One region of the Pseudomonas sp. E45-MNA-CIBAN-0222 genome, then DNA from elsewhere that is predicted to be linked to it. Evidence: predicted binding sites of a transcription regulator. Region 1 holds the regulator's gene; each other region holds the start of a gene.

Evidence for each region. Region 1 encodes FliA, which starts transcription of late flagellar genes. Its sites were predicted from a motif close to CTAAAGTTTNNNNNNNNNNNGCCGNTAA; they were not measured.
Region 2: a site for FliA is predicted at 6,848-6,875, ahead of AAEZ08_RS04330 (methyl-accepting chemotaxis protein). Genes of this name have one in related genera too.
Region 3: a site for FliA is predicted at 7,088-7,115, ahead of AAEZ08_RS02865 (methyl-accepting chemotaxis protein). Genes of this name have one in related genera too.

The regions. Positions count from the first base shown of each region.
Region 1 covers NZ_JBEOPU010000010.1:77,635-85,589, reverse strand. Annotated here, with positions in the region: gene flhB (flagellar biosynthesis protein FlhB) at 1-805, shown strand, start outside; gene sodC (superoxide dismutase family protein) at 854-1,375, opposite strand; gene flhA (flagellar biosynthesis protein FlhA) at 1,599-3,719, shown strand; gene flhF (flagellar biosynthesis GTPase FlhF) at 3,736-5,025, shown strand; gene fleN (flagellar synthesis regulator FleN) at 5,117-5,944, shown strand; gene fliA (RNA polymerase sigma factor FliA) at 5,962-6,687, shown strand; gene AAEZ08_RS15800 (chemotaxis response regulator CheY) at 6,761-7,135, shown strand; gene AAEZ08_RS15795 (protein phosphatase CheZ) at 7,159-7,953, shown strand.
Region 2 covers NZ_JBEOPU010000002.1:283,221-291,175, reverse strand. Annotated here, with positions in the region: gene AAEZ08_RS04355 (hypothetical protein) at 1-500, shown strand, start outside; gene AAEZ08_RS04350 (3'-5' exonuclease) at 724-1,431, opposite strand; gene AAEZ08_RS04345 (putative nucleotidyltransferase substrate binding domain-containing protein) at 1,428-3,362, opposite strand; gene AAEZ08_RS04340 (hypothetical protein) at 3,548-3,952, opposite strand; gene AAEZ08_RS04335 (porin family protein) at 3,964-5,103, opposite strand; gene AAEZ08_RS04330 (methyl-accepting chemotaxis protein) at 5,123-6,745, opposite strand; gene AAEZ08_RS04325 (malate synthase G) at 6,946-7,955, opposite strand, start outside.
Region 3 covers NZ_JBEOPU010000001.1:644,817-652,771, reverse strand. Annotated here, with positions in the region: partial or broken gene AAEZ08_RS02890 (methyl-accepting chemotaxis protein) at 1-1,793, opposite strand, end outside; gene AAEZ08_RS02885 (cupredoxin domain-containing protein) at 2,449-2,886, shown strand; gene AAEZ08_RS02880 (sensor histidine kinase) at 2,944-4,209, shown strand; gene AAEZ08_RS02875 (response regulator transcription factor) at 4,206-4,865, shown strand; gene AAEZ08_RS02870 (3'-5' exonuclease) at 4,935-5,570, opposite strand; gene AAEZ08_RS02865 (methyl-accepting chemotaxis protein) at 5,730-7,046, opposite strand; gene AAEZ08_RS02860 (pentapeptide repeat-containing protein) at 7,198-7,851, opposite strand.

The DNA of each region.
Region 1 (7,955 bases):
GTTGGGTGGTTGGCTGTTCTCGGGCAAAGCCATGGCGCCGAAACTCAGCCGAATGAACCCGGCGGCCGGACTCAAGCGCATGTTCTCCACTAAAGCTCTGGTCGAACTGCTTAAAGCGCTGGGCAAATTTCTGGTAGTGCTCAGTGTTGCGCTACTGGTGCTATCGGCTTACCAGGACGATCTGCTGTCGATTGCCAAGCAGCCACTGGATTTGGCCATCATGCACAGCGCCGAAATCGTCGGCTGGTGTGCCTTGTGGATGGCGTGCGGGCTGATCCTGATCGCTGCGGTGGATGTGCCTTTCCAGCTCTGGGATAACAAGCAGAAGCTGATGATGACCAAGCAGGAGGTCAGGGACGAATACAAGGACTCCGAAGGCAAGCCGGAGGTCAAATCGCGCATTCGCCAGCTGCAGCGCGATGCTGCGCAGCGGCGCATGATGCAGGCGGTACCGGAGGCGGATGTGGTTATCACCAACCCCACCCACTTTGCTGTCGCGCTCAAGTACGACGCTGCCAAGGGCGGTGCGCCGATGCTGGTCGCCAAGGGCGGTGACTTCGTAGCGCTGAAGATTCGCGAGATCGCACAAGAGCACAAGGTAACGGTATTGGAATCACCTGCATTGGCGCGGTCAGTGTACTACTCGACCGAAATCGATCAGGAGATCCCCGCAGGTTTGTACCTGGCGGTTGCGCAGGTGCTGGCTTACGTCTATCAGCTGCGCCAGTACCGCGGCGGCAAGGGAAGAAGGCCTGACCCGTTGACCAATCTGCCTATCCCGCCGGATTTGCGCAGGGACGAGTAGGTTGGGTACGAGGCGGTCTCACGCTCGCCGCCTCGCATCCCGATGCTGTTACTTGATGACGCCGCAGGCTACGCGCGCACCGCCGCCACCCAGAGGCTGCGGATGATCCGAATGATTGTCGCCGCCCTGGTGAACCATCAGCGCCTGGCCTTTGATGTCGCCGAGGCTCTTCAGGCGCGGCGCCAGCACTGGCTGGCTGGCTTTACCTTCGCTGTCCACGTATAGCGCGGGCAGGTCGCCTAGGTGGCCGTCGCCCCAGGGTTCGCCGTGTTTACCGGTATTTTTCGGGTCCCAGTGGCCGCCTGCTGCGCCTGCAGCGGTCGCTTTACCGTCCACATCTGCTGGTTCGCAGCTGCCCTTGGCATGAATGTGGAATCCGTGAATGCCTGGCTGCAAACCGGTCAGCTCAGGGCGGAATACCAGCCCGTACTCGTTGCTTTCGATCTTCACACTGCCTACCGAATCGCCGATGCCCTGAGCGGTAACGGTGTTTACTTCGACGCTCAAGGTTTCAGCCTGGGCGGCGAGGGCGGTGCAGCCTGCAAGCGCGGCGATGATCCACTGTTTCATCTGAAAGCTCCTTTCGCACAAACGACAGCGGAGTGCTGCCGTTAGCACTTGTGACTGTCCGTATTCGGCTGCGTTCGCTGGTTGGCCTTGCTGCAACGTGGCAAGGCGGTGGTAACCGGGCCGACCGGAACTGGCACAGATAAAAAGTTGGACCCCTTCTTGCTATACCTCGGTCAGGGCGCATTTCGCGTCAAGAATTCGTTCTGTAAATCCCGGGGTCTATGTGGATCGCACGCAACTCATCAATATTCGCAATGGCCTGACGGGCGCAGGGCGCGGCAACCTGGGTGTGCCGGTGCTGTTGCTCGTGATGATGGGCATGATGATGCTGTCGGTGCCGCCGTTCCTTCTGGATCTGCTGTTCACCTTCAACATTGCGCTGTCGATCGTCGTGCTGTTGGTCAGTGTCTACGCGCTGCGGCCATTGGATTTCGCGGTTTTCCCGACGATCCTGCTCGTTGCAACCCTTATGCGCCTGGCGCTGAACGTGGCCTCGACGAGGGTCGTGTTGATCAATGGCCATGAAGGCGGCTCTGCTGCAGGTCATGTGATCGAGGCGTTCGGTAATGTCGTAATCGGCGGCAACTATGTTGTCGGTATCGTCGTCTTCGCGATTTTGATGATCATCAACTTCGTCGTGGTGACCAAGGGCGCGGGGCGTATCTCGGAAGTCAGCGCACGTTTCACCCTGGACGCGATGCCCGGCAAGCAGATGGCAATCGATGCCGACCTCAACGCCGGCCTGATCGACCAGTCCGAAGCCAAGCTGCGGCGCGTAGAAGTCGCCTCCGAGGCAGACTTCTACGGCTCGATGGATGGTGCGAGCAAGTTCGTTCGCGGTGACGCCATTGCCGGCTTGCTGATCCTTTTCATCAACCTCATCGGTGGCGTCGGCATCGGCATGGCGCAACACGGCATGAGCTTCAGTGAAGCCGGTCAGGTGTATGCCCTGCTGACCATTGGTGACGGCCTCGTCGCGCAAATCCCATCGCTGCTGCTTTCGACCGCTGCAGCGATCATGGTGACTCGTGTAACCAGCTCCGAGGATATGGGACAGCAGGTCAACCGGCAGATGTTCGCATCACCCAAGGCGTTGGCCGTAGCGGCTGGCATCATGATCGCCATGGGCCTTGTACCCGGCATGCCGCATACGTCCTTCCTTGGCCTTGGCGCTGTAGCCGCTGCAGGCGCTTACTGGATCTGGCATCGGCAGAAGCAGGTCGTGAAGAAGGCCGAGCAGGAAGTGCAGAAGCAACAGGAACTGCTTCCTGCGCAGCGGGCAGCGGAAACCAAGGAGTTGGGTTGGGACGATGTGACGCCCGTCGACATGGTGGGGCTTGAAGTCGGCTATCGCCTGATTCCGCTGGTGGATCGTAACCAGGGCGGTCAACTGCTGGCCCGAATCAAGGGTGTACGCAAGAAGCTGTCCCAGGACCTGGGTTTTCTCATGCCTTCGGTACACATTCGCGACAATCTCGATCTGCTGCCCAACGCCTATCGATTGACGCTGATGGGAGTGAGCCTGGCCGAGGCTGAGGTCTACCCGGATCGCGAGTTGGCGATCAATCCGGGTCAGGTATTCGGACCCCTCAACGGCATCGCCGCCAGGGATCCGGCGTTTGGCCTGGAAGCTGTCTGGATCGAGGCAAGCCAGCGCGATCAGGCGCAGTCGCTCGGTTACACGGTGGTGGACGCCAGTACGGTAGTCGCCACCCACCTCAATCAGGTCCTGCACAAGCATGCCCACGAGTTGCTTGGGCATGAGGAGGTGCAGCAACTGCTGCAGTTGCTGGCCAAGAGCTCGCCCAAGCTGGCCGAGGAGCTGGTGCCGGGTATGGTCTCGCTGTCGACGCTGCTCAAGGTGCTTCAGGCGTTGCTGCAGGAGCAGGTGCCCGTACGGGACATCCGTACCATCGCCGAGGCTATCGCGAATGCGGCCGCCAAGAGTCAAGATCCCGCCGCAATGGTCGCAGCCGTGCGCGTCGCGCTGTCCCGCGCAATCGTGCAGAACGTTGTGGGACTAGAGCCGGAGCTGCCTGTGATCACGCTCGAACCTCGGCTGGAACAGATCTTGCTCAATAGCTTGCAGAAGGCCGGACAGGGCTCCGAAGACGGAATCTTGCTGGAGCCAGGAATGGCCGAAAAGTTGCAAAGGTCTTTGGTAGATGCAGCACAGCGTCAAGAAATGCTCGGCAAACCGGCGGTACTGCTGGTAGCCGGCCCGGTTCGGGCGATGCTGTCGAGATTCGCGCGGCTGGCGGTGCCGAACATTCATGTTCTGGCCTACCAGGAAATACCGGACAACAAGCAAGTCACCATCGTCTCGACGGTGGGTCAGAATTAACCGAGGGTAGAAGGCCATGCAGGTCAAACGTTTCTTCGCTGCCGATATGCGCATCGCCATGAAAATGGTGCGTGACGAGCTGGGCGCCGATGCCGTGATCATCGGCAATCGCCGGGTGGCCGGTGGCGTCGAGCTGACCGCAGTGCTCGACTACCCGATGCAGTCCGCTCCTGCAGCGACCAAGCCCAATCCGGCGCTGGAAGCCGAGTTGCGCAAAACGCAGGCGCGCCTTGCCAGCGCCCATGCCGATCTGAGCTCGGCGCCTCGCGCGAACATGCAGGATCGTCAACTGGTTGACGAGAAGCCGGCTGCGGCGGCAATCAAGCCGCAAGCCCAGCCTGTCGCTGCGGCCGCTACTGCAGACGCTCGCGCAATCGAAGCGATGCAGTCCGAGTTGCACGGCCTGCGCGAGCTGATCGAAGTGCAGCTCGGTTCGATTGCCTGGGGGCAGGAGCAGAGCCGCCGTCCGCAGCAGGCCAGCCTTTGGCGCCGTCTGCAGCGCATGGGGCTGCCCGCCGAACTGTCGCGTAGCCTTTTGGAGAAGGTCGCAGGCATCAGCGAGCCCCGCCAGGCTTGGCGTATGGTCCTGGCGCACCTGGCGCAGGCGATCAAGGTCACGAAGAACGAGCCGCTGGAAGAGGGCGGTGTGATTGCGCTGGTTGGCCCGGCAGGCGTTGGCAAGACCACGACCCTGGCCAAGCTCGCTGCGCGCTATGTGTTGAAATATGGTGCGCAGAACATCGCACTGGTAAGCATGGACAATTATCGGATCGGCGCGCAGGAGCAGCTCAAGACCCTCGGACGCATCCTTGATGTGCCCGTACTGCAGATCGATCCGAGCCAGTCGCTGGTCAAGACACTGGCGCCCTTGGCACGCAAGCGCGTGATCCTCATCGATACAGCCGGTCTTCCGGCTAGCGATCCAACCCTGCGCATGCAGCTCGATGCACTGTCCGACCGCGGCGTGAAATCGAAAAACTATCTAGTGCTGGCCGCAACCAGCCAGAGCCAGGTATTGAAGGCGGCGTGGCACAACTATCGTCGCTGCGGCCTGGCTGGCTGTATCCTGACCAAACTGGACGAGGCAGGCAGCCTCGGCGATGTGCTTGGGCTCACCATCAGCCAGCATTTGCCGATAGCCTACCTCGCGGATGGACCTCGGATCCCGGACGATCTGCACCTGCCGCGCAGTCATCAATTGGTAAGTCGCGCCGTGAGTTTGCAATCCGGCGAGGAACCGAGCGAGGAAACCATGGCCGATATGTTCGCCGGGTTGTACAACGGTCCGTCACGGCGGGCCGGATGATGATGCGACAGCGGTTCCTGAATGAATCAGATGCGCGCCATGCGGGCGCATCGCCGGCCGTATGGCCCCAGCAAGATATAGGCGTGTGAACATGGGTATGCATCCCGTACAGGTGATTGCGGTGACCGGCGGCAAAGGTGGCGTCGGCAAGACCAACGTGTCGGTCAATCTGTCACTGGCGCTGGCCGAACTCGGTCGGCGTGTGGTGTTGCTTGACGCTGACTTGGGGTTGGCCAACGTTGACGTGCTGCTCGGTCTTACCACCAAGCGCACCCTTGCCGATGTGATTGCCGGTGAGTGCGATCTGCGCGACGTGCTGATCCAGGGGCCCGGTGGCATCCGTGTCGTGCCGGCTGCTTCCGGCACGCAGAGCATGGTGCAGCTGTCGTCGCTGCAGCACGCCGGCCTGATTCAGGCGTTCAGTGATCTCGGTGATGAACTCGACGTGCTGATCATCGATACCGCGGCAGGCATCGGCGATTCGGTCGTCAGCTTCGTACGCGCGGCGCAGGAGGTGTTGCTGGTCGTTACCGATGAGCCCACTTCCATCACTGACGCCTATGCTCTTATCAAGCTGCTGAACCGCGACTACGGCATCAGCCGTTTCCGCGTGCTGGCCAACATGGCACACGCGCCGCAGGAGGGCCGCAACCTGTTTGCCAAACTGACTAAGGTTACCGAGCGGTTTCTCGATGTGGCGCTGCAGTATGTGGGTGCAGTGCCGTACGACGAGGCCGTGCGCAAGGCAGTACAGAAGCAGCGGGCTGTTTATGAGGCTTACCCACGTTCGAAATGTGCGCTGGCCTTCAAGGCCATCGCCCAGAAGGTCGACACCTGGCCGCTGCCGGCGACGCCGCGTGGCCACCTCGAATTCTTCGTAGAGCGTCTCATCACGCCCGCTTCACAGAGCCACGAATGACAGGTGCCGGAACCGCTATGTATTACAGCAAGGCTCAGGCAAAGGATGCTCAGTACCGCCTAATTGACCAGTACGCCCCATTGGTCAAGCGAATCGCCTACCACTTGCTGGCGCGTCTGCCTGCCAGTGTGCAGGTGGATGATCTCATTCAGGCTGGAATGATCGGACTGCTGGAGGCAGCTAAGAAATACGACGCCGGCAAGGGTGCCAGTTTCGAAACTTACGCCGGAATCCGCATTCGCGGCACCATGCTGGACGAAGTGCGAAAGGGGGATTGGGCACCACGCTCGGTGCACCGCAATTCGCGCATGGTCAGCGAAGCAATTCGGGCCATCGAGGCGAAAACTGGGCGTGACGCTAAAGATCACGAAGTTGCGGCCGAACTTAAGCTAAGCCTTGACGAGTATTACGGCATTCTCGGGGACACGTTGGGCAGTCGCCTGTTCAGCTTTGACGATCTGCTGCAGGAGGGCGAGCACGGCGAGTTTGAGGACGACGCTGCCAGCACCCATCCGGAGCCCTTTCGTGATCTTGAGGATGAACGCTTTCAGCAGGCGTTGGCCGATGCCATTGCCAACCTGCCCGAGCGCGAAAAGTTGGTGTTGTCGCTGTACTACGACGAAGAATTGAACTTGAAGGAAATTGGCCAGGTGCTGGGAGTCAGCGAGTCGCGTGTGAGCCAGTTGCATAGCCAATGTGCTGCGCGCTTGCGTGCACGTCTCGGCGAATGGCGCGCCCATTGACGATTGTTTGCGGTATGACGTGCTCGGTTGCTGAGGCATTTTGGGACTTACGGAGGTCGACTTGGACAAGAACATGAAAATCCTCATCGTCGATGACTTCTCGACGATGAGACGAATCATCAAGAACCTCCTGCGTGACTTGGGGTTCACCAATACCGCCGAGGCGGATGACGGTACCACTGCGCTGCCAATGCTCAAGAGCGGCAGCTTCGACTTCCTCGTTACCGACTGGAACATGCCGGGTATGAGCGGTATCGATCTGCTGCGCACCGTGCGTGCGGATGAGCGCCTCAAGCACCTGCCGGTGCTGATGGTGACTGCCGAAGCGAAGCGTGACCAGATCATCGAAGCGGCACAGGCCGGGGTTAATGGCTATGTGGTCAAGCCTTTCACTGCCCAGGTGCTCAAGGAGAAGATCGAAAAGATCTTCGAGCGCGTCAACGGCTGAAGTAGCAACGCCGCGAGGGCACTATGACGCAAGCAGACCAAACCCTGGCAGAGTTCGAAGCGACTCTGAAGGCTCATGCACCCAAACTGATTGAAAGCCTGCAGCAAGGTCGCTTCGATGAAGCGACGCAGATGTTCAATGAGCTGAATCAGGCGCGCAATCACGGCCTCTACCTGGAAGTTGGCAAACTCACCCGTGAGTTGCACAACGCCATCGTCAAGCTCGAGATGGACACCTGCGCCACCGGCGGCGATCCGTCACCCATTACCGACGCGACCGATCGCCTGTCCTATGTGGTGGAGATGACCGAGAAAGCGGCCAACCGCACCATGGATCTGGTGGAAGAGTCTGCGCCGCTGGTGAATTACGTGAGCTATGAAGCGCAGAGCCTGACGGCCGACTGGCAGCGTTTCATGCGTCGCGAAATGAGCGCTGAGCAGTTTCGAGATCTGGTCAAACGTATCGATCTGTATCTCCAGCGCAGCATGAACGATGGCAGTCAGCTGTCGCAGAACCTCAGTGAAATCATGCTGGCTCAGGACTTTCAGGACCTGACCGGGCAGGTGATCAAGCGCGTGACTCGGCTTATCACCGAACTTGAAAGCAACCTGCTCAATCTCGTGTTGATGGCGGGTCAGGTAGATCGCGTGGCCGGCATCCAGCATGACCGCGAAGCGATGCGCGCCGAGCAAGAAAAGAAAAAACAAGAAAAAGAACCTTCCAAAGGTGAAGGTCCGCAGATGCATGCCGATATACGTGAGGATGTCGTATCCGGGCAGGACGATGTCGACGATCTGCTTTCGAGCCTGGGCTTTTAGGG
Region 2 (7,955 bases), on a different contig from region 1:
CGGCAGCCGTCGCTGGTGTGGCGGGCGCGGGTATTGGGTTGCTGCTGCGCTCCCTGACGCGTAAGCGGCTGCCGAAGTGGATCATTCCAGTGTTCGCCGGTCTGGGTATGCTGGCTTACACGATCCATTACGAATACACCTGGTTTGAGACCACGCAATTGCGCCTTCCGGAAGGGTCCGTGGTTGTTTCAAGTGAAGAGGGTGAAATGTTGTGGCGGCCTTGGACCATGGCATTTCCGATGCCGTTGGCCTATGTCGTGCTGGATGGCGCAAGTGCGCAGATCCAAGATACGGACAGGGGGCGGATTGGCCGTTTCGTTCTGTATCGCTTCGAAAAGCACCACCTGATGTCCACTGTGAAGAGCAGTCCTCATCAGATGCTCTGCACAGAGAACGTGATGTTCAGATTGAATGAAGCTGGTCAGGCCAAGATCGAGACGGCGACCGAGCTGGCGGAAGATTCACCGCTGTACCAGGCCATATGTGGGGCCGGCCGATAATGGCCGTCTAGCGCCCCAAGCGGATTCCGCGCATTGGTATCAGCCGATGCGCGCCGTTATGGTGACGCTCATTTGGCTTGTATACGGCAGTTATTTACGGGCATCGGATCAATCGGCTCCGCAATGGAAGCCTGACATCCGGTATCAACCGGCTCACGATACCGATCGACTAGTCCTTACACCTTTAGGCGCAGCTTGAAAGGCTGCCGCAAGAGTGCGCCTTTCAGATCGAGTTGAACGCGGCTTTGCGTGCGCGTTGCCAGCATCTGAGCCGCTGAGCCAGTTCGTCGGTGGTGGTGAGGCCCATGCGTTGGGCGCGGTTCAGCAGGATCAGGGCGATCTCTGCGGTGGCCATCGCATCGGCAGATGCGTTATGGCGTTGCGGTATGTGGATGTTGAAGTAGTCGAGCCAATGGTCCAGACCGCCACGATGAATCATTGCCTCGGGAAACAGCATCGGAGCCAGGTCGGCTACGTCGAGGAAGGTGTGCTCCAGTGCGTAACCCAGTTCGTTCTTCAGCGCTCGGGCCAACATGCGCTGATCGAAGGGTGCGTGAAACGCCAGAATGACGCTGTCGGACGCGAACTCCATGAAGCTGAGCAGCGCCTCCGCCGGAGGTAATCCGGTCGCCAACTCGCTTGGCGCAATGCCATGGATCAGCACGCTCTCGGTGACCTTGACCTGGCGACAAAGCGTGCACTCGAACTGCTTGGAATAGCTGATGGCACCGTCTTCGATGGTGACCGCGCCGATGGCAATGACCAGGTCGCGCTTGAGGTGCAGGCCAGTAGTTTCCAGATCCAGAACTACCATGCGTTGCTGGCGAAGCGGGATGGCCTGCGGCAGGCAGGGTTTGGGCAGCTCGGCGATACGCTGTTGCTGCTCGGGGGGCAGCTTCGGTCCGCGAGGGTTGAACCAGAACATGCTCATAATTGATAGCGCACCGCGAGACTGGCCTGCAAACGCTGCGCTTGGCGGAAGGATTCGCGCAGGATGCGACGGTCGAGAACGTTGAGCGTATCCGGATCCAGGCGGTTGGAATAGGGCAGTCCATCGCGTGCCTGCTGCTGATGATGCTGCATGCGGGTCTGCTGGATGAAATGATAGGCCTCTTCGTAGGCTGCGCCGTCCTTCTCCTCGATTACGCCTTTCTCCACCAGCTTGCGCAGGCGCTCAAGGGTATTGCAGGTGCCGATGCCGTTGCTCAGCGCCAGCAGGCGAGCGCCATCGACGAAGGGGGTAAGGCCCTGCACCTTCAGATCCAGCGTGTCCTTGCCTTCGCCTTTGCGTGCCACTACGAAGTCGCGGAAACGACCCACCGGTGGGCGGTGACGCAGCGCGTTGTCGGCCATCATGCGTTGGAACAGGCTGTTATCGTTGATCTCCTCGATCAGATCACGGCGCAGCTGCTCGCATCCCTCCGACGGTCCCCAGATGCTGCGCAGATCAAAATAGATGGTGCTGCCGAGCAGATTCTCCGGCGTCGCCTCGCGGATGAACGAGCTGAAGCGGCGGCTCCACTCCTGGCGCGACAGGCACAGCTGCGGGTTGCTGGCCATGATGTTGCCCTTGCACAGGGTGAAGCCGCAGGTATCGAGGTCGCGATTGATGCGCTCGGCCAGGGGCAGCAAGCGGCCGCGGATATGGGCGGCGTCGGCGGCGTCGGTGGCCTCGAAGAGAATGCCATTGTCCTGATCGGTGTGAAGCGTCTGCTCCTGGCGGCCTTCGCTGCCGAAGCACAGCCAGGTGAACGGAATGCCTGGGTCGCCCATACGCTCGATCGCCAGTTCGATCACCCGGCATACGGTGTGATCGTTGAGCAGGGTGACGATGCGCGTGATCTGGGTCGATGAGGCGCCGTGGGCGAGCATGTTGTCGACCAGCTGGGTGATGCGGCTGCGGATGACCACCAGCGCATCGACCCGGTCGGCATGGCGAATGGTCTGTGCTAGATGCACCAGGTCCACGCGCTGCAGAGAAAACAGATCACGCTCTGAAATCACGCCCTGCAGCAGGCCGTTTTCCACCACGCAGACGTGGGCTATATGCCGTTCGGTCATGGCGATGGCGGCGTCGAAGGCAGTGGCATCCGGCGGCAGGTAGAAGGGGTCGTGGGTCATGAACTGCGATATTGGCTGGCTCAGGTCGGTAGTGCCTGTGCCAATGGCGCGCCGAAGATCGCGCAGCGTGAAGATGCCTTGCGGATGCAGAGCCTCGTCGACGATCACGATGCTGCCGACGTTCTCGTCCTGCATCATCGCCACGGCCTCGTTGAGCGGCCGGCTGGGCAGGCAGGACACGGGGTGATGCAGCGCCAACTCGCCGATGCTGGTTTCCAGAGAGTACTGCTCGCCGAGACTCTCTACGGCACGCATCTGGGCCTGCTGGTTGACCAGGTCGAGCAGGCTGCTGACGCCGCGAATGGCGAAGTCGCGAAACACGGCCGAGGTGGAGACCAGTTTGACGAACGCGGGCTTGTTCAGCAGGAAGCAAAAGGTGTCATCCGCAGCGAGGTGCGCTGTCCGGGTAGCTCGCTCACCCATGAGAGCGGCCATCGGAAAGCATTCGCCGACGATGACTTCGAACGTGGTGTCGGTACCGCGTTTCGCGGTATGCGGGCGCTGACCATGCACGCGGCCCTGCTTGACGATGTAGAAGTGCTGCACGACCCCGTCATCGGGTGAAATGATGCAGTCGCCTTCGGCATAGAAGCGCAGCTCACAGTTCTCCACCAGATACGCGAGGTGGGCCGGCTCCATCTGGTTGAACGGGGCGTACTTGCGCAGGAATTCCATGGTGCCATGGATGTTCTGCAGTACTGCCGTCTTCCCAGCCTGGGAGAAGGCGTCGGGTGTGCTCATGGTCGGCTTCCATTTTTTGTTAATGGTGGGCTGCAGGTCGTTCGGACCCAATTGGACGTAAGTCTAGTCACCTCAAGGGGCGGGGGAGCTGATCAAGGTCAGCCTCATGTTTCGCGCTGTTGCGGGGAATTTGAGACATGAAAAAGCCGGCCACTGGGGCCGGCTCCTTTGTTTCGTCATTTCGCTTAGGGCAGGGTGAAAAGCACCTTGACCGAACCGTTTACCGCCGAGCTGTCGACGTAACCGACGGCATCGGCTTCGGCGGCGACCTTGGCCACCACTGCGGCGTCGTCAGCGACGCTGGGCAGCGGCTGACCCTTACCGGTGAAGATCAGCCCGGACCAATAAGACTTGAGCTGCGACTCGTTCTTGTTGGTGACGCCTGCATAGAAGGCTTCCTTGGTAGGATTCCAGCCGGCCTGATCGACGCCTTTCATGGACTTGTCCTTGCCCAGGAAAATGTTGGCAACTTCGGATTGCGATGGCGCCTTGGCTGCGCCGGGATTGCCGATCACGGCAACCTCGGCCTGAGCCAGGGAAACCATGCTGATCAGCGCGGTGCCGCAAAGGATGCGAATGGATGCTCTCATCGGGACGCTCCTCAGAATACGAAATCAACGCCGACGGAAACGATGTCGCCGTCGTAGTTGCGGGCGGGAGCAATGCCTACGGCATTTTCGAACACTTCCTGCGCATTGCGGGTGAAGACGCCGTCATAACCGTTCTTGGTGTCGACGCGCTTGTACTCGCCCTTTACCACTACGGTCGGCGCTGCCTGATAGTTCAGGCCCAGGGTCCAGGAGCTCTGACGGCCACCGTTGTCGTCCAGCTGTGCGTAGGTCAGGTGCGGCAGGAAATCACCGAAACGACGGCCGCCCATCAGGTAGAACGAGTCGATGGATTCCATGTCATCGTTCTCGATCATGCGCGAGGTCCACTCATTGCTGCTGACCCAGGTGCCGTTGTCGTACTGGTAGCCGATCGAGGTGAACTTGCCTTTCTCCTTGTTCAGTTCCAGCAGGCTCAGTGGCAGCATTACGCCGCCGCCGACGTCCACCGTACCGCTGATATCCGTCTTGATATCCGCCTCGACATAGCCGATGCGCAGCATGCCGAAATCGTTGGTGGCCAGGCTGATGCTGGCGCCGAAGAGGTTGCCGTAGTCGATATCGAACTGCTCGTCGTATGCGTAGTAGTCACGGTTCTTCGCCTGACCGCCAGCGACCTGGAAAGTCACCGAACCGTACGACAGCGGCACGGTGTAGACCGCATCGACGCCTTCGTAGTTGGTGACCTGCACCTGGCTGTAAACCTCGTCAGGCAGACGCAGCCACGGATAGCTGTAGCCGACGTCGAGGCTTTCGGAATACATGTACACCGGGCTGCGCAGGCGGCCGGCACGGAGCATCAGCTGGTCGGTGGCCTGCAGCGACAGGTATGCCCACTCGAGGTTGGCTTTCCACTCGTCCTGCTGCGCTTTGGCGGTCGCCTGGACGGTCACGCCGACGGTGTCGGTGATGCCGTAGCTCAGTTGAGCGCCGAACTTGGACAGCTGATCACCGCGCCAGGAGTCGGTGGTTTGGCCCTGACCGCCGTAGCTGCGACCTTCATCTTCGCCGCCCAGGTGGGTGAAACCGACGGTACCAAAACCGTTGAAGCGATGTTCACCCTGTTCCAGGGCGAAGGCAGGGGTGGCGGCCAGGCAGACAGCTGCCAGACCGGCGACACGAAATGCAGTCATTTGATGCTCCAAAGAATCGTTAAACACGGAATTGGCCCGTGGCCGCGCGCAGGTGGTCTCCGGTACTCACCAGTTGCTCGCCAAGGCGGGCGGTGGCTTCGGCGCCGTTAGCGGTTGCTTGTGCGTCCTGCTGCAACACTTGAGTTTCTTGTTGGATTGAACTCGACAGGCCGATCTGCTCTTGCGTGAACTGAGCGATGCCGGCGTTGAGTTCGTCGATCTGGTTGACCGTGCGTGCAATGGCTTCCAGCAGCTGCGTAGCCTCGATGGAACGTTCGATGCTGGCGCGGGATTTCTCGCCGTTGCTGGTCATTACGTTGAGTACGGTGTTGGCGCTGTTCTGCAGGCGCTGGATGATCTGCTGAATCTCGGCGGTGGAGGCGGCGGTCTTCTGCGCCAGGTTGCGCACCTCATCGGCGACGACCGCGAAGCCGCGGCCTTGCTCGCCAGCGCGGGCGGCTTCGATGGCGGCGTTGAGTGCCAACAGATTGGTCTGCTCGGCGATGCTGCGGATCACGGTCAGTACCGAACCGACTTCTTGGGTTTCTTCCTCGAGCTGTTCCATGGCCTTGACCGCGCCCATCACGCTGTCACCCAGGTCACTGATGCCGGTCGACAGGCTGCCGACATGCTCACGTGCGGTGGCGGCCTGGCGCGCTGCGGAGTTGGCCTCGTCGGAAGCCTGCTGCGAGCGCTGCGCCACTTCCTGAATGCTGCCGGTCATGGTGAGGATGTCGCGGGTGATCGAGTCGGTGTGGTGCTGTTGCGACTTGGCGTTTTCTTCCGAGCCCTGGGTCAGGTTGTAGAGTTCTTTCGATACCTGGCCGAGCGGGCTCGCCGCGTCGATGATCTGGCGAATGGTGCGTTGAAGTTTGTCGAGGAAACCGTTGAACAGCTCGATCATCGCGCCGATTTCGTCGTTGGATTGGACGTTTACGCGTTGCGTCAGATCACCATCGCCGCGAGCGATTGACTGCAATGAAGTGATCACGCCGCGGATGTTGACCATCACACTGCGAATCACCAGCCAGGCGCCAAGGCTGACCAGCACGACCAGCACCAGACTGAGGATAATGCCCAACCGCGTGGTGTCGGCGTTGGCTTCGCGGGTCTCTACCAGGGTCTGCTGGAAATCCTCGTAAGCCTGCGCACGGAAGTCGCTGCCAAGCTTCTGCGCCTGCGCCAGGTCACTAGCCATGCGATCCAGGCTCGGTCGCAGGTCATCAAACGAGGCGCTGCCATCGATCAGCTTTGCAGAGGCGCTGAGGGCATTGTCGGCGTAGCCCTTCACCGCATTGCGCCAGCTATCGAGCGCCTGTCGGCGTTGAGGTTGGCCACTGAGAAGCGTCGCCAGCGCCTGCTGTTGCGCATCTATCTCGCTCAGCACGTCGCGCGCTTCGCCGAGAATGCCCGCTTCGCCCGCCGCAACAGCGTTGTTCAGCAGCCCTGGAATGCGTGAAAACTGAAAGATCACCGCATCGGCCTTTTCCAGTGTCGGGTAGCTCTGGCTTTCAAGCATTTGCAGCCGAGAATCGGTCGCCGACAGCTGCAGCGAGGTATAGCCGACATAGACGATCAGCCCGAGCAGTGCGACGGCGGGCACCAACGAAAGCTTGGCGGTCAACGAGAGATTCTTGAACATGCAGCGACTTCACGGCGGGCGGCGAATACTACGGGATGACACATGGTGGCGACATGCCATCTATCGGAAAACAGTGTGACTCGATTTGTTATCACGGTCACGGTATCGGTTGTCGCATGCCGAACTTGAGCGCCGTTGAGCGGATTCGGACGATAAAAAAACCGCCCCGTAGGGCGGTTCGTTTGCAGCCAGGCTGAGCGTTACAGGTCGTTCTTGGCCTTGAACTCGCGGCGACGACGGTGCAGGACCGGCTCGGTGTAGCCGTTGGGCTGCTTGGTGCCTTCGAGGACCAGCTCCAGGGCGGCCTGGAAGGCCACGCTGTTGTCGAACTCCGGCGCCATCGGGCGGTACAGCGGGTCACCTTCGTTCTGACGGTCAACCACCGGCGCCATGCGCTTGAGGCTTGCGAGCACCTGATCCTTGGTAACGACGCCATGACGCATCCAGTTGGCTACGTGCTGGCTGGAGATACGCAGGGTAGCGCGGTCTTCCATCAGTGCGATGTCGTTGATGTCCGGCACCTTGGAGCAACCGACGCCCTGTTCGACCCAGCGGACCATGTAGCCGAGGATGCCCTGCGAGTTGTTGTCCAGCTCGTTCTGTTTCTCTTCCTCGCTCCAGTTGGTGTCTTGCGCCAGCGGGATGGTGAGGATGTCGTCGATGGAAGCTTTTTCGCGCTTGGCCAGTTCGACCTGACGCGCCTGCACGTCGATCTTGTGGTAGTGCATGGCGTGCAGGGTGGCTGCGGTTGGCGACGGTACCCACGCGGTGTTGGCACCGGCCATGGGGTGGCCGACCTTCTGCTCGAGCATCGCGGCCATCAGGTCAGGCATGGCCCACATGCCCTTGCCGATCTGCGCCTTGCCCTGCAGACCGCACGCCAGACCCACGTCGACGTTGTTGTTCTCGTAGGCGCCGATCCACTTCTCGGCCTTCATGGCCGCCTTGCGCACCATCGGGCCGGCTTCCATGGAGGTGTGGATTTCGTCACCGGTGCGGTCGAGGAAGCCGGTGTTGATGAACACCACGCGCTCGCGCGCTTCCTTGATGCAGGCCTTGAGGTTGATCGTGGTACGACGCTCCTCGTCCATGATGCCGACCTTGAGGGTGTTGCGCGGCAGACCGAGGACGTCCTCGACGCGGCCGAACAGCTCGGTGGCGAAGGCCACTTCTTCCGGGCCGTGCATCTTCGGCTTGACGATGTACATCG
Region 3 (7,955 bases), on a different contig from region 1:
ATAGCCAGGCTGACCTGCTCGATCCCCGACGCTTGCTGGCTCGAAGCGGAAGCAATCTCGTCCACCAACTGCGAGACCTGCGCTGCACCCTGGACGATGGCTTCGAGTGCCCGAGCGGTGTCGTCGGTGAGCTCCATGCCCTTGATCGTCCGCGCGTTGGACTACTGAATCAGACGGGTAGAGCGCTGTGCTGCTTCGGCACTGCGGGCCGCCAGCTGGCGAACTTCATCGGCAACCACCGCGAATCCTCGGCCATGTTCACCGGCGCGGGCTGCTTCAATGGCTGCGTTGAGCGCGAGCAAGTTGGTTTGCGTGGCAATCTCTTCGATCGCCTTGATGATGTTGGTGATATCAAGACCGGACTGATTGATCTCCTGCATAGCGGCTTTAAGCGTGACCATCAGCTCGTTGCCGCTGCGTGCCGAGTGCTCGGAGCTGCGCGATAGTGCATTGGCTTCGCCTGAATATTCGGAGGTCTGGCGGATCTGTGCGGCCATCTGGTTGATGGTGGCGCTGATCTCGGTGACCGCGGAGGCCGACTCCGTTGCGCCATTGGAAAGATCCTGGCTCAACGACGTCACTTGCCCGGCCTTGTCGTTGATCATCCCGGAGCTCAGCTGCACCTGGGACACCAGCTCGTTTAGGTTGTCGACCATTCGCCGCAGCGCCAGGCCAAGCTGGTCCTGCTCCGATGCCAGGCGGACTTCTACCGCCAGATCGCCCTGGGATATCCGCTCGGCCACATGCACCTGTTCCTGAAGGCTGTCCGCCATTCGATCGAGACTGGCCGAGAGCTGACCAACTTCATCTTCCGATTGATGACCCAGACGTTGTGAGAAGTCCCCTTTCTGAATCGCCCCGGCAAGCTGAGCGGCCTTGCGGATGGGTAGTGCGACCGCCCGTGAGGAAATCCACAGTGCAATGACCGCGAGTATCGAAATAAGCACGCCCGCACCGATCTGTTGAAGCATGCCCTTGTTACTTTGCGCGTCCATCTCTGCTTTCAGTTCGTTCGCCTTGGCCAGCACGATCTCTTTGTCGATCTTCAGCATGATCGACCAGGGCTTGCCGGTGCGGCCTAGCTCGATGGGAGCGAAGACCACAACCATGCCGCTATCGTCTATGCGGGCGAGCTCTTGGCCTTTCTGAATGGTGTTCAGCGCTGTCTGCCAGTCACCCGGCATTACTTGTCGGAAATGCTGGCCAATCAGGTTCGGATGGCGGCTCTCTGCCACGATCAGCCCCTGGTCACTGATGATTGCCACCTCGCCCTGGCCATCGAACAGCTTGCCGGAAACTTCCTGGCTGATCTTCTGGACGAAATCGAGGTTGTAGTCGGTGCCCGCTACGCCCATGAAGCGGCCATCGACAATGATCGGGACCGATAGCGTCGCTAGCCACACCTGCTTGCCCTGCACGATATAGGGGAGTGGGCCGAGCACGCTTTCCTTGAGGTTCTCCCGCGGGCCAATGTACCAGCCGCCTTTGAGTACGCCATTGGGGTGCTTGTCCATTGTGTCGTACTCGACCAGCGGCTGGACCGCAATCTTGCCGTCTGCTCCGCGGGTCCAGTAGGGCGTGAAACGACCGGTTTGCTCGTTGTTACCGTTCTGGCCGCCGGTAAAGAGGAAATCCTGACCGTCGATTGCATCCGGCTCCCAGCACGAGTAAGTGCCGTTGAAGTCCGGATAGCTCTTGAGCACGTTCAGCAGGATTGAATTGACCTCATCACGACCGATCTGCAGGCCGTCGCTGCCCGAGTTTGCTTTAGCTACCGCGAAGGTGGTCGCCATGCCGCGTGCGGCTTCCAGGGCTTCGGTAAATTCGGAGCGAATTTCGCCAGCGTACTTCCCGCCGAGGTTTTGCAGTGTTTGTAACGCGTCGTCCTGGGCCTGCTGGCTGACGCGGCTCGAAACCAGTTGCTGTGTCGAACTGGCGATATAGACGCTGTAGCCGATCAGTATTCCGGCTGTCGTGAGCAGACACAGTCCGCCGATGACAGCGATTCGCTGTTGTATGGATTTAAGAGACATCACGGTTCCCACTCCTGAATAGCGCAAGAAAACTGGTTACGTTCGTGCACGGCGGAACGCCGGGATTCTCTGGCGTAGTGCAGTCGAAGGAGGCCGATGTCCATTTGGCATCACGTGTACCGTTATGGCGGCCCGCAACGCGATTTGTTGAGTGATACCTTGGTCTTGCTACTTTGGTACTGGTTTTGGCGGGTTGCTGATCGAGCCCGCTGTGGCGGGACCACACTACCGAGCGGCTGAACCGCGCTCAGGGACGGATTGCGGGTTTGCCTCACCACGTACATGCATTCTGGGCAAACCAAATCCGCAGGGTTGCGGCGACCCTGAACGCAATCGGCCGCTACCAAGGTAGGAAGCTGGGCGGCGGGGTGTGCCTTAGGATGGGCCACCGAAAACAATAAACGAGGCCATCGCCATGCCCACTTACAAAGCGCTGCTGCTCAACCTCCTGCTCATCGGTAGCCTGATCGGTTTCGATCAGAGTCATGCTGCCGGCGATCTCACTCGTCGTACCCAGGCGTTGCCAGACCTGCGGTTCGGCTCGGAGGAGAGCGACTACGCCGTCTCACAAAAGGAGTACCAGCTGGAAACTGGCGTTGCCTACCAGCTAAAGGTGAGTTCCGATGGGCAAAAGGAGTGCGCTTTCCAGGCTCCCGAATTCGCCCAATCCATTTTCCTGCGCAAGATCGAGGCGGGCGGGGTGGAAATCAAAGCCATCACCCTGGTTGAGCTGGAATTTGAAGATGCCGGTGAAGCTGAAATTTTTTTCCTGCCGATCAAGCCAGGTAGCTATCCGTTCTACTGCAAGGGCCTGCAGAACAAGGGAATGGAAGGCCGATTCGTAGTCAAGTGAGGCTTGCTGCATTGCCCAGGCCGCTCGACGGCCCATTGACTACCGGAGATCTGAGACATGTCTGCGCTCTGGCGAATTAACCTGCTGGTCACGCTGTTTTTTGCGCTGGTCACGCTGGTTTGCCTTGCGGTGCTGATCCGCCAGGCCAGCCATGACGTTCAGCGCGAGCTCAATGCCGCTGCCGCGGTGGTGGGCTATCTCAGTGAAATGGCCGAGCGTGATCCCGAGTCTTTGCGCCCGGGCCTTACCAATAGCCTGCGACACATTCGCGTGCATTGGTTGACGGAGCAGGAAGGCGAGCTAAACGTAGCCGAATCGACCTTCGATGACTGGCTCGGTGCCTGGTTGTATCCGGCTGAGCAGGTTTCGCCAACGGTGGTGCAACTGCCCAATGGCGAGCGTCTGCAGATCAGCGTCGATCCGAGTGATGAAGTCGAAGAGGTCAAAGATTCGCTGCTGCAGCTGCTGGTGCTGTTCGGCTTCGCGCTGCTGCTATGCCTGCTGGCGATTCGCTGGGCCGTGCAACCTGGAATGCGAGTGCTGGGCGAGCTGCTGGGTGCGCTGGTGCGTATTGCCGACGGTCGCCTGGATACCCGCTTAGCGTCCCATCGGTTTGCCGAAGCCCGCCAATTGGCCGAGCGCTTCAATCACATGGCTGCTGCGCTTGAGGACACTCGGGCAGATAACGACCGGTTGACTCAGGCACTGCTCGCCTTGCAGGAGCGCGAGCGCACCCGGCTGGCTCAGGCGCTGCATGATGACCTTGGCCAGTACCTCGCCGGAATCCGTGCCCGGGTCTGCTTGTTGCGTGTGCAAGCAGACCAGCCCGACGCCGTGCGTGAAAATGCGGCCCATCTTGAGCAACACAGCCTTGACCTGCAGAACGGCTTTCGCGCGCTGGTGCACGACCTCTATCCGGTCATGCTCGATCACCTGGACCTTGAGGATGCTATCGGTCAGCTCGCTGAGCAATGGCAGAACACGCAAGGTATCGCGTGTGAAGTCCGGCTGCAGGGAGCGATTCCCGCGCTGTCGATGGAGGCCAAGGTTCATTTGTACCGCATGGTGCAAGAGGCGCTGACCAATGTAGCCCGTCATGCGCGCGCTACACGGGTGCGGGTGCATCTGCGCGGCAAAAGCAACGGCCTGCGCCTGCTGCTTTGCGACAACGGCCACGGTCTCCCGCCCGAGCAGGCAGGGGTCGGTCTGCGCTCGATGGTCGAGCATGCGCGCTGCCTTGGCGCTCGACTGCGCCTGAAACACAGGCCCGGGAGCGGCTGGATGCTCTATCTAAACCTGGCATTGAAAGAGGTAGCACCATGAAGATCCTATTGGTGGATGACCATGCGGTGGTACGTCAGGGCTACGCCAGTCTGCTCACCGCGTTGCTCCCCGAGGTGACGGTCAGCGAGGCGGCGAGCGGCGAGCAGGCGCTGCTGCAGGTGCAGGAGAGCATCCCCAGCCTGGTGGTTCTCGACTTGGGCCTGCCCGGGATCAGCGGCCTGGAAACCTGCCGACGTCTGCGGCAGCGCTTGCCGCTGCTTCCGGTGCTGATCTTCAGCATGCACGATGAACTGGCGTTGGTACGGCAGGCATTGGATGCCGGGGCGTCCGGTTACCTGACCAAGCGCTGCGCGCCGGACGTGCTGGTCGAAGCGGTACGTAAAGTGCTCTCTGGGCAGTCCTTCATCGAACAGCCACTGGCAACCGAGTTGGCCTGCCAGAGGCCCTCGCAGTCGCCGATCAAGGGCCGCCTGGCCGAGATGACGCCACGGGAGATGGAGATTTTCATCATGCTCGCCCGCGGAATCGGTAACCGCGAGATTGCCGAGCGTCTGTGCATCAGTAGCAAGACTGTTTCGAACCATATGGCGTTGCTGAAAAACAAACTGGAAATCACCTCCCAGGCCGAACTGGTGCACTTGGCCATCGATCAGGGGTTGTTGCGCATCGGCGAGCGCATGCTGTGCGAAGCCTGATCAGGCTGATTCCGACATCGGTCGGAGCGGTCCGCAATGTCTGTTTGCTGATTGGCGCAAGCTCCAGAATCAGCATCGGTCTTCGCCCACCAGCAGCTGGCGCTGCTCGACGGGGAGACCAAGAAATACCTGCAACGCTGCGTAGGCATCGTTCGCTGCATAGATTTGTTGAGCTGGCGTCAGCACTGCCCTTGCCCAGTTAGACGTTGCCACGCTGCGGGATTTGTTGATCCTTGCGTTGAGGATTCCGGCTACCGCGCCACGCAGGCCAACCTGGCCTTTCTTGCCTTGATAGCGAAGCGTCGAGCCGAGATCGAGGAGCTGGTTAGGCTGGATATCCAGCTTGCTGCGCAGTCGACTGCGATCGGACTTCAATCCGAAACCGATCTTCACAATATCCCCTGCCTGAAGCACGCTGCGCGCCGCCTCAATGCAGCCTGGCGCACCAATTTGAAACAGATAGGCCTTTTCTGGCGTGGCGAACTGGATCAGGTGCGGGCCGCTGGAAACCTCGCCGACCTTGAAGGTCGGCTTGGATTCGGTATCGAAGCCGATGCAGCTGAACGCCGCTATTTCATCTGCCGCTACACGAAACTCGTCCGGTGTCGCCGGAGTGAAAATGCGTTCGTATGTGATGCCCTCGAACGCGGGTAACACGTCGAGCTCGGTGTGTTGCGGGATGTGAATGATCAGCTTCTGGCTCAATCGTTAGTCCTCGGAAACCAGAAATACAGGCGATGCGGGCTGCCTCTTTGCCAGCCCCAAACGCCCGTTTTGAGAGCTCGCCGGGCAGTTTGCGTGTCGCTGTTCTTTCAGAGTCTAGAACCCGTCGGCGTTAAGCTCGGGGCGACACTCTGCTTTTCATCAGGTCTTCAGTTGACTGGCGAACTGGCCAACCGCGCTGACCACGCGCTGGGCTCCGTCCTGAATCTCTACGATCACCGCTCCTGCCTGGTTGGCGAACTCCAGGCCCTGTTCGGCCTGGCTACGGCTGGTGGACATGCTTTGCACCGCCGCTTGCGCGAGATCCTGGTTCTTCTGCACAACGCCAATAATCTCCGCGGCCGCATTGCTGGTTCGCGCGGCCAGTTGGCGCACTTCATCTGCGACCACTGCGAAGCCGCGGCCTTGGTCGCCGGCTCTGGCCGCCTCGATGGCTGCGTTTAGTGCCAGCAGATTGGTCTGATCGGCGATGCCGCTGATGGTCTTGAGGATCGCGCTGATCAGCTGGGACTGTTTGTCGAGCGCCTCGATACCGTCCGAGGCCTGCTGCATCTGCTGCGCGATACGACGCATCACGTCGACCGTTTGTTGAACGACTTGGGCGCCACGCTGGGCGCTGAGGTCAGTGTGTTGCGAGGTGTCGTAGGCAATGGTCGCGGCCTCGGCGACCGCCAGCTCACGGTTGACCTGATCGGTGACGACCGTGGCGAACTTGATCACCTTGTACAACTTGCCGTAGGCGTCGTGCACCGGGTTGTAGGAGGCTTCGAGCCAGACGGTTTGGCCGTGTGCGTCGATGCGCTTGAAGCGTTCGACGATGTACTCACCGCGGTTCAGTCTGGCCCAGAACTCCCGGTACGCGGCCGAGTCGGCTTCCTCGCGTTCGCAGAACATGCGGTGGTGCTTGCCCTTGATCTGCTCGAGGCGATAGCCCATGCCGTCGAGAAAATGCTTGTTTGCAGTGATGACATGCCCGCTCAGGTCGAATTCGATGACGGCAGTCGAGCGCATCAACGCGTTGATCAAGCTTTCATGTTCGCGTGACGTTTCGATGGTGCGCGTCAGGTTAGTCGCGCACAGGGTGAAGCGATGCAGCGTCCCGTCCGAGCCCTTGATCGGTTGCCAGATCGAGCGCAGCCAGGCTTCCTGGCCATCGCTGCGTAGCAGTCGGTAGGCACCGCTGACGTGCTCGGCGCGCTGCATGGCGCTCTTGAGGCGCGCGTAATTGGGTTCGCTACGAAACTGCTCAGTGAAGAAATCGTCGAGCGGGCGGCCGATGAGATCGTCGCGGCGAAAGCCCATCTCGCTCAGAAACAATTCGTTGGCGTGTTCGATGCGTCCTTGCCGGTCCACTTCCAGAACCATCATCTCCCTGTAGAGCGAAGCCTTGATCTGGCCGTTGATCGCGACTTCTTCGCGTAACTCGGCCAGTTCGCGCTTGAGGTGATTGTTGAACATCGTATTCGCATCCAGTTGTGAGGCAAGATCGCCTAGTCATTTAATCGGCGACTGGATGTATTTCGTTAGGGAGCACTGCTACAGATTTTTCAATGACCCTGATTGAGCCAGACAATCGGCTTGGGCGGCTCGGCCTTTCAGGGCATTGCTGTCATTTTTCCCAGTCGTGCGGGCAGTCCTTGCAGCCCTCCATATTGGTGCCCTGAAAGGTCGCGTAATGCCGGCGTGCACCGGTCAGTACCGCATCGCCCAGATTGGCGTCGTTGAGCTTGGCTTCCTGCAGGTTGGCATCGGTGAGGTTGGCGCCTTTGAGGTCGGCTTTGCTTAGCCAGGTCATTTCCAGATCCGCGGCGTGCAGATTGCTGCTGTGCATCCTGGCGCCGCTCATGCGAGCAAATTCAAGGTAAGCACCTGTGAGGTCGGCGCCCTTGAACTGCGCCGCCTGGGCGAAAAGTCCCCAGCCTTGGATGGCAATCAGCCGGGCGTTGGTGAAGTTGGCCAGGCGCAGATTGGCCTGCTGCAGGCTGGCGCGGTTCAGGGTGGCGTCGGTGAGGTTGGCTTTTTCCAGGTTGGCTAGATCGAGCACCGCGTGACGCAGGTTTGCACCGCTTAGGTTGGCGCCGGCGAGGTTGATCCGCCGTAGATCCTGATTGCTCAGGTCGGCGCCGCGCAGGTCGGTGTTGGCACATTGACTATCGGGCTCAAGAACACATCCGTTGATGATAAGCGGACCGTCTTCGGCAGCGAAGCTAACGCAGCTGGCTAGCAGCGCAAGCGGTAGGAGTAGGCGAGAGAGTGTCGTCATGGGTGATTTATCCGAGGGATGGACGGGTGGAAGGCGGTCACACGGCGTTTTGGCTTGTCGGCGAGAGCGCCAACTAAGAGCCGCTTAGGCCAGGCGCGCCGTGT